Regions from separate parts of the Burkholderia sp. JP2-270 genome, predicted to be linked through region 1. Evidence: riboswitches for the same ligand, from Rfam matches in the RefSeq annotation. Region 1 holds a riboswitch; the other holds the start of a gene.

Region 1 (4,866 bases):
TCGATATCCGCGGCACGGATCTGCGCACGGCGGTTCGCGCGATGCAGCAGACGGTCGCACAACAGGTCGCGTTGCCGCCCGGCTATTCGATCGCGTGGTCGGGGCAGTTCGAGTATCTCGAACGCGCGGCGGCGACGCTGCGCACCGTCGTGCCGGTGACGCTCGTCGTGATCTTCGTGCTGCTGTTCCTCACGTTCGGCTCGGCGGCGGACGCGCTGCTGCTGATGTCGACGGTGCCGTTCGCGCTGGTCGGCGGCTTCTGGCTCGTGTGGGGGCTCGGCCATGCGGTGTCCGTCGCGACGTCGGTGGGTTTCATCGCGCTCGCGGGCGTGGCCGCCGAATTCGGCGTCGTGATGCTGCTGTACCTGAAGGGTGCGCTGACGCGCCGGCTCGACGCCGGCGAACCGCTGACCGATGCGCTGCTGCTCGACGCGATTCGCGAAGGCGCGGTGCTGCGCGTGCGGCCCAAGGCGATGACGGTCGCCGTCGTGCTCGCCGGCCTCGTGCCGATCATGGTCGGGCACGGCGCCGGCTCCGAAGTCATGCAGCGCATCGCCGCGCCGATGGTCGGCGGCATGGTCACCGCGCCGCTGCTGTCGATGTTCGTCATTCCCGCCGCATGGCTTCTGCTTCAGCGCCGTCATGTGCGGAGCGCGAGCGATGCGCGGCATTTCGATGCAGTTCCTCACGGCATGAACGTGCCGTCCACCCAAACCGGAGAATCCCGATGAAGAAATTGATTGCTACCACCGCTGCCGTTCTCGCGATCGGCGCTTTTGCAACGCCCGCGTTTGCCGCCGGCGACATGTCGGGCATGGACATGTCCGGCATGAAGATGTCGTCCGATGGCCCGGCCGAGTCGAATGCCGCGCTGACCGATGCGGAAGTGAAGAAGGTCGATGCCGCGAGCGGCAAGGTCACGCTGAAGCACGGCGCGCTCGACAACGTCGGGATGCCGCCGATGACGATGACGTTCAAGGCGAAGGACGCGGCCATGCTCGAGCAGGTGCATGTGGGCGACAAGGTCAGGGTCCGGATCGAGAACGTCAACGGCACGCTGACGATCGTCAAGCTGGTGAAGGCATTCTGATCGTCAGGATGCGGGCGTTGTTGCCGCCCGCATCCGTGCAACGATGCACACCGTGCCGGCGCGGCGGACGTTGCCGCGTCCGCCCGTGTGCGCGTGTCGGGCAATGCGCCCGATCCCGGCGTCAGCGCGCCAGCGTCAGGTACAGATACCCCGCATAACCCGCACCGTTCGCCAGCAACGCCCAGATCGCGAGCCCGCGCTTGCGCGCATTGATGCGCAGCCAGGCCGCCGCCGCGAGCGTGACGATCACGCCGGTCAGCACTTCGGGGCGTGGCTCCCACGGCGTCAGCATGATGCCGATCGCCGGCAGCAGCGTGCCCTGGAACACCATCGCGCCGGTGATGTTGCTGAACGCGAGCGTGTCCTTCTTGCGGCGGATCCACAGCACGCTGTTGACCTTCTCCGGCAATTCCGTGGCAATCGGCACGATGATCAGCGACAGCAGCAGCGCCGATATGCCGAGCACGTGCGACACGCCCTCCACGCCGTGAATGAAACCCTTCGCACCGCCGACCAGCAGCGCGACGCCGAGCAGCAACTGCAGCGCGATGGTCGCCAGGTTGGTCGGCAGGCCCGTGCGCGCCAGGAACATCGTATGCGGCGCCTCGGTGCCGTGCCCGGCATCGACAAGCTGGCTCGACGCACGGAACGTCATCACGACGTACATCGCGTAGATGCCGACCAGCATCGCGGAAAGCAGCGCGCGCACGGCCCAGTTGTGATGCGGGACGAACATCGCCGCGGTCGCCAGCGAGAACGCGGCCAGGAAGTAGTTCATGTCGCGCACGAAACCCGTGCGTTCGGGCGCGATCGTGCCGCGCAGCCCGCGCGAGCGGATCACGGCAAGCGTCATCAGGAAGGTGGTGAGCGTCGCGAGCATCAGCGGCGCGCCGAGAATCGCGCCGACGCCGATTTCCTCGTTCACCGCCTGGTTCGCCGTGCCGCCGGCCAGCGCGAGCAGCGGCACCATCGTTTCGGGCAGCGCGGTGCCGACGGCCGCGAACAGCGAACCGGTCACGCCTTCGGAAATCTTCAGACGTTCGCCGAGATGTTCGAGCGCATTGGTGAAGACTTCGGCGGCCACGAGGATCACGATCAGCATGAACGCCAGTTCGACGAACATGAAAGTCATGCGATACCTCCGCAGGCTGGTGCGTAGAGGTTGATGGGGCGCGGGGGAACGGCTGGGAGGAACATGGGGACTCCGTGGTCGGACGCTGACGAACCATGGCACATCCGCCGACGTCCGACCAGGAACGACGCGATGTGCCCATGGTCTCGCCAGACCGACTCGGCCGAACGCGCCACGGCCGAAAGCCGAGTGTGTTGACGCGTTCGCTTTCCGCGGGGCGGAAAGCAGGCTACTCCCCAAAGACGAAGGGCAGTCTAGCGGAGCGGATTTCTTTCGACAAGCCTTCGTCCCGAAAAGTGTTTCTTCGCGGATTTCGGTGGATGTCGCTGTCCGACCACGAGCCGCCCTTCATGCCAACTATCGTGTACGACCGTTACCTGATCGTGAACGGCCGTTGACACGCCTCCTGGTCCTTGGCGCCCGTGCCTGCTTTATCACATATCGGCAGCCGGTATTTTGCAATTCCCGTAAAGGACTGCTCCGGAATCGACTGCTAATCGCGATCGATCTCGGGCCGTTATCTGCAAGTATTCCGTCGAAGCTGCACTCTGCAGAGTGCAGCTTCACACCTTCTCCTACCCATTGGTCAATCTGCAAGGTCGGTAAGCACATGAAGCTGTCATTTGCGCAGAAACTCTGGTTGCCACTCATCCTGAGCCTGCTGTGTCTCGCCGGAATATCGATCTACAACGCTTACCAGACTCGAGAAATGCGGCTGGAGGAGCGCAAGGCAGACCTGAAACACGCATCGGAGATCGCGCTGAGTGTGGTCAAGACCTTTGGCGACCAGGCTGCCGCCGGCGCGATGCCGGTAGCGGAAGCCCAGAAGCGGGCCTTGGACAGCGTCCGGAATATGCGGTACGGCGAAGAAGGTTATTTCGTGATCCTCAATTCGCAGCCGACGGTGCTGATGAACCCTGCAAAACCGGAACTGGAAGGCAAGGACGTCGGCGATTTCAAGGATCCGAACGGCGTCTACTTCTTCAGGGACACGGTCGCCATCATCAAGCACGCCGGTCGGGGTTTTACCGCGTATTCCTTTCCGAAACTGGGGAGAACCGAAGCCTCTCCGAAAATCGTCTACAACGTGTCCTATCAGCCGTGGGACTGGATTCTCATGACGGGGCTTTATGTCGACGACCTCGATGCTGCATTCCGCTCGACGCTGTACCAGAGCCTCGGGATTCTGGTGGCACTGGCCGGCGCCCTGTCGGTTGTCGTGTTGCTGCTCAACCGCGGCATCTTGCGCTCACTGGGCGGTGAGCCGTCCTATGCCGCCGAGATTGCAAACCGGATCGCAGGCAACGATCTGACCGCCGTGGTGAAGACCGCACCGGGCGACCGCTCGAGCCTGCTTTTTTCGATGAAGCGCATGCAGGAGCAGCTCACGCTGACGATCGGCACGATCAAGGTTTCGGCCGAATCGATCGCCACCGCCACGCACCAGATTGCGGCGGGCAACCAGGACCTGTCGCAGCGCACCGAAGAGCAGGCCGCGTCGCTCGAGGAAACGGCGGCCAGCATGGAGCAATTGACCTCTACCGTCACCCAGAATGCCGACAATGCCAGCCAGGCCAGCCAACTCGCCGCGCAGGCTGCCCAGGCGGCGGAGCAGGGCGGCACTGTCGTGTCACGCGTGGTGGAAACCATGGATGGCATCAACGCCAGCTCGGACAAGATCGCCAACATTGTCGGCATCATCGAGGGCATCGCGTTCCAGACCAATATCCTCGCGCTGAATGCGGCTGTCGAAGCGGCGCGGGCGGGTGAGCAGGGACGGGGTTTCGCGGTGGTCGCGTCGGAAGTACGTTCGCTGGCACAGCGCTCCTCGGCGGCGTCCAAGGAAATCAAGGAGCTGATCCACGATTCCGTGGAACGCGTGCAGGCAGGTGCCGGCCATGTACGGGAAGCGGGTGCGAAGATGCGCGAGATAACGTACGAGATCAGGCGCGTGACGGACATCATGGGGGAAATCACAGCCGCATCACGGGAACAGAGCAAGGGTATCGGCCAGGTCAACCAGGCCGTCACGCAGATGGACGAAGTCACGCAGCAGAACGCGGCGCTGGTCGAACAGTCGGCCGCCGCCGCCAGCTCGCTCGAGTCGCAGGCGAACGATCTGAAGGCGTCCGTTTCAATGTTCAGACTGAACGCGTCACGCGACGCCGAAGTCAGCCGCCCTGTCGCGCAAACGCACACGACTGCGGCTCCGACACGCGCCCGGGCCCCAGCCGGGTCAGCCCCGGATCGGCCCGCACCGCAGCCCGTTCTGGCAGCGCAAACCGCCGTGGCTGGAGAATGGGACAGCTTTTAGGCGGCCATCCCGCGTCACGAGTGGGAGCGAGCCGTGCGGGGCGGCGCCGGCACGGAAGGTTCGCATGCGTCTTCGCGAGAGTTGAAGAAGCCGGAGACGACGCCAGTCATTCGCGCAACGAACTCCCTGGATGCGACGGATGCCCGCTTGGCATCCGCGAGACCTTGACTCAAAGGGAATCGTTCAAGATTGAATACAAGAGCACCGTTGCCCGGCCCCGCCGACGATCAACCGACGTCGGACAGCAAAGCCGCCACACCGGAATACGTCTACCTCGGGCGGCAGCCGATTCTGGACCGTAGCGGAGTATTGAACGCATTCGAACTGCTG
Region 2 (4,866 bases), on a different replicon from region 1:
CGACCTGCAGTCGTTCCTCGACATCTATTACGCAGGCGCGAGCGTGCTGCTGACCGAGCAGGATTTCTACGACATGACGGCCGCGTACTGCGAACGCGCGCTCGCCGACAACGTCGTCCATACCGAACTGTTCTTCGACCCGCAGACGCACACCGAACGCGGCGTGCCGATCGAGACGGTCGTCGCGGGCATCGAGCGCGCGCTCGCCGATGCCGAGCCGCGCGGGCTGTCGAGCAAGCTGATTCTGTGCTTCCTGCGCCACCTGTCCGAAGAGGACGCGCTCGCGACGTTCGAATCCGCACTGCCGCTGTTCGAGCGCTATCGCCATCGCCTGATCGGCGTGGGCCTCGACTCGTCCGAGCTCGGCCATCCGCCGACGAAGTTCGCGCGCGTGTTCGACAAGGCGCGCTCGCTCGGGCTGAAGCTCGTCGCGCACGCGGGCGAGGAAGGCCCGCCGGCATACATCTACGAAGCGCTCGACGTGCTGAAGGTCGACCGGATCGACCACGGCGTGCGCAGCATCGAGGACGCGGCGCTCGTCGAACGCCTCGCGCGCACGCGCACGGCGCTCACCGTCTGCCCGCTGTCGAACCTGAAGCTGTGCGTGTTCGACGACATGGCGAAGCACACGCTGAAGGCGCTGCTCGACCGCGGCGTCGCGGTAACGATCAACTCCGACGATCCGGCCTATTTCGGCGGCTACGTCAATGAAAACTACTTCGCGACGGCCGAAGGGCTGCGCCTCACCGATGCCGAAGTCCATGCGGTAATCCGCAACGGCTTCGAGGCGTCGTTCGTCGACACTGCGCAGCGCGACGCACTGATCGCGCGCCTCGACGCGTACTGGCAGGCCGCGTGACGGCCCGCATCGAGGTGCGCTAGACAGATGAAACACGGCAACGGCATCCGCTTCGCGACTCCCGGTCCGGCCTTGCGCAGAGCCGAACGCATGAATGCGCCCGGCGCGAACGCGTTCAACGCGTTCGTCGCCCGCGTGGCGGCGGCGCTGTCCGTCGCCGCCGCATCGGTCGCGATCGCCAACGCTGCGAGATTCGCCGGCAATCACGCGATGGCGGCCGCGGCCGCCACGAACGCCTGCGCAATCGCATCCCGCCGCGCCGCACGCAGTATGTCGCGGCGGCTCGCGAAGCGCCGCCCCGCAGCCGCGCGGGCGGTGCCATCCATGCCGTCGCCCGCGCGGCATCGATCGCTTCTTCTGTTCGCCTTACCTTGATGCAGGACCATTCGTCATGACGCAAACCGCTTTTCGTTCCCAACTGCTGACCTTCAACGGCGACCCGGCGCAATCGAGCCAGGCCGCGAACTACGAGACCGACGGCCTCCTGATCGTCGACGACGGCAAGGTCGTCGCGGCCGGTCCGTATGCGCGGCTCGCCGCGACGCTCGCGCGCGACGCGATCGTCCATGACCTGCGCGACAAGCTGATCGTTCCCGGCTTCATCGACACGCACATCCACTATCCGCAGACGGACATGATCGCGTCGCCGGCGCCCGGCCTGCTGCCGTGGCTCGACAAGTACACGTTCCCGACCGAGCGCCAGTTCGGCGATCCCGAGCATGCGCGCGAAGTCGCCGACTTCTTCGTCGACGAACTGCTCGCCTGCGGCACGACGAGCGCGCTCGTCTACTGCACGGTGCACAAGCAGTCGGCCGACGCGCTGTTCGCGGCGAGCGACGCGCGCGACCTGCGGATGATCGCGGGCAAGGTGCTGATGGACCGCAACTGCCCCGAATTCCTGCGCGACACCGCGCAATCGGGTTACGACGACAGCGCCGAGCTGATCGGCCGCTGGCACGGCAAGGGCCGCCAGATGTACGCGATCACGCCGCGCTTCGCGCCGACGTCGACCGAGGCGCAGCTCGAAGCGTGCGGCGAACTCGCGCGCCGCCATCCGGACGTGTTCGTGCAGAGCCACGTCGCGGAAAACGTCGACGAGGTGAAATGGGTGGCCGAGCTGTTCCCCGGCCATCGCAGCTATCTCGACATCTACGACCGCTACGGGCTGCTGCGTCCGCGCGCGGTGTACGGTCACTGCATCCACCTCGACGACGAGGACCGGCGCCGGATGGCCGAGACGCGCACCGTCGTCGCGCACTGCCCGACGTCGAACTTCTTCCTCGGCAGCGGGCTGTTCGATTTCGACAAGGCCGGCGAATACGACGTGCCCGTCACGCTCGCCACCGACGTCGGCGGCGGCACGTCGTTCTCGATGCTGCAGACGATGAACGAAGCGCACAAGGTCGCGCGGCTGTCGGGCCACCACCTGACCGCGACACGGATGTTCTGGCTCGCGACGGCCGGCGCCGCGCAGGCGCTCGATCTCGCCGACACGGTCGGCACGCTCGCGCCGCGCACCGAGGCCGACTTCGTCGTGCTCGATCCGCAGGCCACGCCGCTGCTCGCGCGCCGCACGAAGCGCGCGGATTCGCTCGAGGAGCTGCTGTTCGCGTTCGCGCTGCTCGGCGACGACCGCGCGGTGTACCGCACTTATGCGGCCGGCAAACTCGTCCACGAACGCGGCGCGGCCTGCCGCGCGGCCGCGGCGTAACGGCCCGCCGGACTCCCGTCCCGGCATGCGCGGCGCATCCGCCGTCGCGCATGCCGGACAATCGAAGGTTGCCACGCGCCGACCGCGCCCCGACGCCCTTCGTTGCCCCACCCGACGGCTTTCCCGCCCGCGACACGTCGTGCTAGAATTCGCCGCTCATTGGGGAGTAGCCGCTCCGCTCGATGCCTCGCGCCCCCGGCGCGCATCGTGACGGAGGCGTCCGTCAACAGACTTGGCCGTTCGGCCATGGCGGACGCAGCCACCTAGGCCTGGCGAGACCGATGGTTCACAGTGCGCCGCATCAGGGCCCGGCGCGCCGTGGATCGTCGCTCGCACGCACAACATCGGCCCGCGGAACCCCATACGTGTCCCAAGCCTTCCTGATTTCCACCGGCGCCGTCGCCCTCGCTGAAATCGGCGACAAGACCCAACTGCTTTCCCTCGTGCTGGCCGCGCGCTATCGCAAGCCGGTACCGATCATCCTCGGCGTGCTCGTCGCGACGCTCGTGAACCACGGTTTCGCCGGCGCGCTCGGCGAATGGCTCGGCGCACTCGTCACGCCGTCGATCATGCGCTGGGCGCTCGCGTTCTCGTTCATCGCGATGGGGTTGTGGATCCTCGTGCCGGACAAGCTCGATGCCGACGAAGCCAATGCCAACCGTTCGCGGCTCGGCGTGTTCGGCGCAACCCTGGTCGCGTTCTTCCTCGCGGAAATGGGCGACAAGACGCAGATCGCGACCGTCGCGCTGGCCGCGCGTTTCCAGGACTACATCGGTGTCGTGGCCGGCACGACGTTCGGGATGATGCTCGCGAACGTGCCGGCGATCCTGCTCGGCGACCGCTTCGCGCACCGTCTGCCGACGAAGCTCGTGCACGGGATCGCTGCCGTGCTGTTCGTCGTGCTCGGCGCGCTCGCGCTGCTGGGCGTCGGGGTCTGACGCACGGAGGTGGCCGGCGCGGCCGGGCGGCCACGCCGTTGCTGACCCAGCGTTACTTCGCGACCGCCGCGGCCGAAGCCGGCGCAGCCGGCACTGCACGCTCGTTGGTGGCCGGCGCCGCCGGCCCGCCGCGCTTGTCGACCGGCAGCCGGACCGAGCGGACCGCGCCGTTCGACAGCGGGAAATCGGCAAGCGCGCTGCGCGCAAGGAACGGCATCGCGAACAGCAGCGTGCCGTTGTCGCCGGTCGTGCGCGCGGACACGTTGTAGACCTCCTTGCCCGTCGCGCGCTCGGTGATGCGGATGCCGAGCATATAGTCGAACACCTGGTACGTCTGCGCGACGTAGCCGGCCGGCATCGGCCCCCAGGGCCCCCACGGGCCCCACGGCCCGCGCCGCCAGTACGGCCCCGGCCCGACGAACCAGGGATCGTAGTAGACGGGTTGCGGCACCGTCACGAGATCGCTGCCGACTGCATAGGTCAGCCCGACGAGATACCGCGCCTGCGCCTGCGGCACCTGCCGGAACGCATACGCGGACAGCTCGCTCGCGACGATCGGCTCGTAGGTCGATTGCTCGATGCTGTTCTTCTGCGCCTCGGTGCGCGTAAACGCATAGGTGCGTGTCGCATCGCTGCCGCTCCAGTCGGAGAAAGCCGTGACCTGGGTCGTCACATAGCTGGTGCAGCCCGTCAGCAGCGCCACGCACAGCGCCACCGCCCAGCCCGCACCGCGAGAAATCCATTCGCGTTTCATGTTGATCCTCGTCGATCCGTCACCCGTTCGTCGCACCGCGCGAACCGGACGGGATGCCGATAATACGCGGACTGCCGGACCCGGTAAAAAGTTCGCGCGGCACGCAGCCGCAAGCCTTTGTACAATGGCCCGGTTCGCCCGGCCCGTGCCGCGGGCCCGTCCCCCACTCCACCGATCTCGACGACCATGTCCGACAACGCCTCCTCCACCGTGATCCGCCGCGCCGACTACACGCCGCCGGCCTTCCTCATCGATTCCGTCGCGCTCGAATTCGATCTCGCGCCGGCCCGCACGATCGTCAGGAATACGATGCGCGTGCGCCGCAATCCGGACGCCGCGCCCGCGCCGCACCTGGAGTTGATGGGCGAAGCGCTCGAATTCCTCGGCGCACGGCTGGATGGTGCGCCGCACGGCGCCGTGCGCGCGCACGAGCACGGGCTGACCGTCGAGAACGTCCCCGAGGCTTTCGAGCTGACGCTCGAAAGCGCATGCGCGCCCGACCAGAATACGACGTTGTCGGGCCTGTACGTGTCGAGCGGCAACTTCTTCACGCAATGCGAAGCCGAAGGCTTCCGCCGCATCACCTACTTCCTCGACCGCCCCG

The links. A riboswitch is a leader RNA that binds a small molecule or an ion and turns the genes downstream of it on or off. The one in region 1 is predicted to bind manganese.
Region 2: another riboswitch for manganese. It lies ahead of DM992_RS16545 (TMEM165/GDT1 family protein); the one in region 1 lies ahead of DM992_RS27665 (sodium:calcium antiporter).

The regions. Positions count from the first base shown of each region.
Region 1 covers NZ_CP029825.1:2,121,312-2,126,177, forward strand. The annotation lists gene DM992_RS27655 (efflux RND transporter permease subunit) at 1-731, shown strand, start outside; gene DM992_RS27660 (copper-binding protein) at 722-1,090, shown strand; gene DM992_RS27665 (sodium:calcium antiporter) at 1,212-2,222, opposite strand; yybP-ykoY riboswitch at 2,294-2,472, opposite strand; gene DM992_RS27670 (methyl-accepting chemotaxis protein) at 2,833-4,536, shown strand; gene DM992_RS27675 (EAL domain-containing protein) at 4,744-4,866, shown strand, end outside.
Region 2 covers NZ_CP029824.1:3,500,612-3,505,477, forward strand. The annotation lists gene DM992_RS16525 (adenosine deaminase) at 1-859, shown strand, start outside; gene DM992_RS16530 (hypothetical protein) at 887-1,234, shown strand; gene guaD (guanine deaminase) at 1,251-2,570, shown strand; yybP-ykoY riboswitch at 2,720-2,857, shown strand; gene DM992_RS16545 (TMEM165/GDT1 family protein) at 2,936-3,508, shown strand; gene DM992_RS16550 (DUF4136 domain-containing protein) at 3,561-4,262, opposite strand; gene pepN (aminopeptidase N) at 4,449-4,866, shown strand, end outside.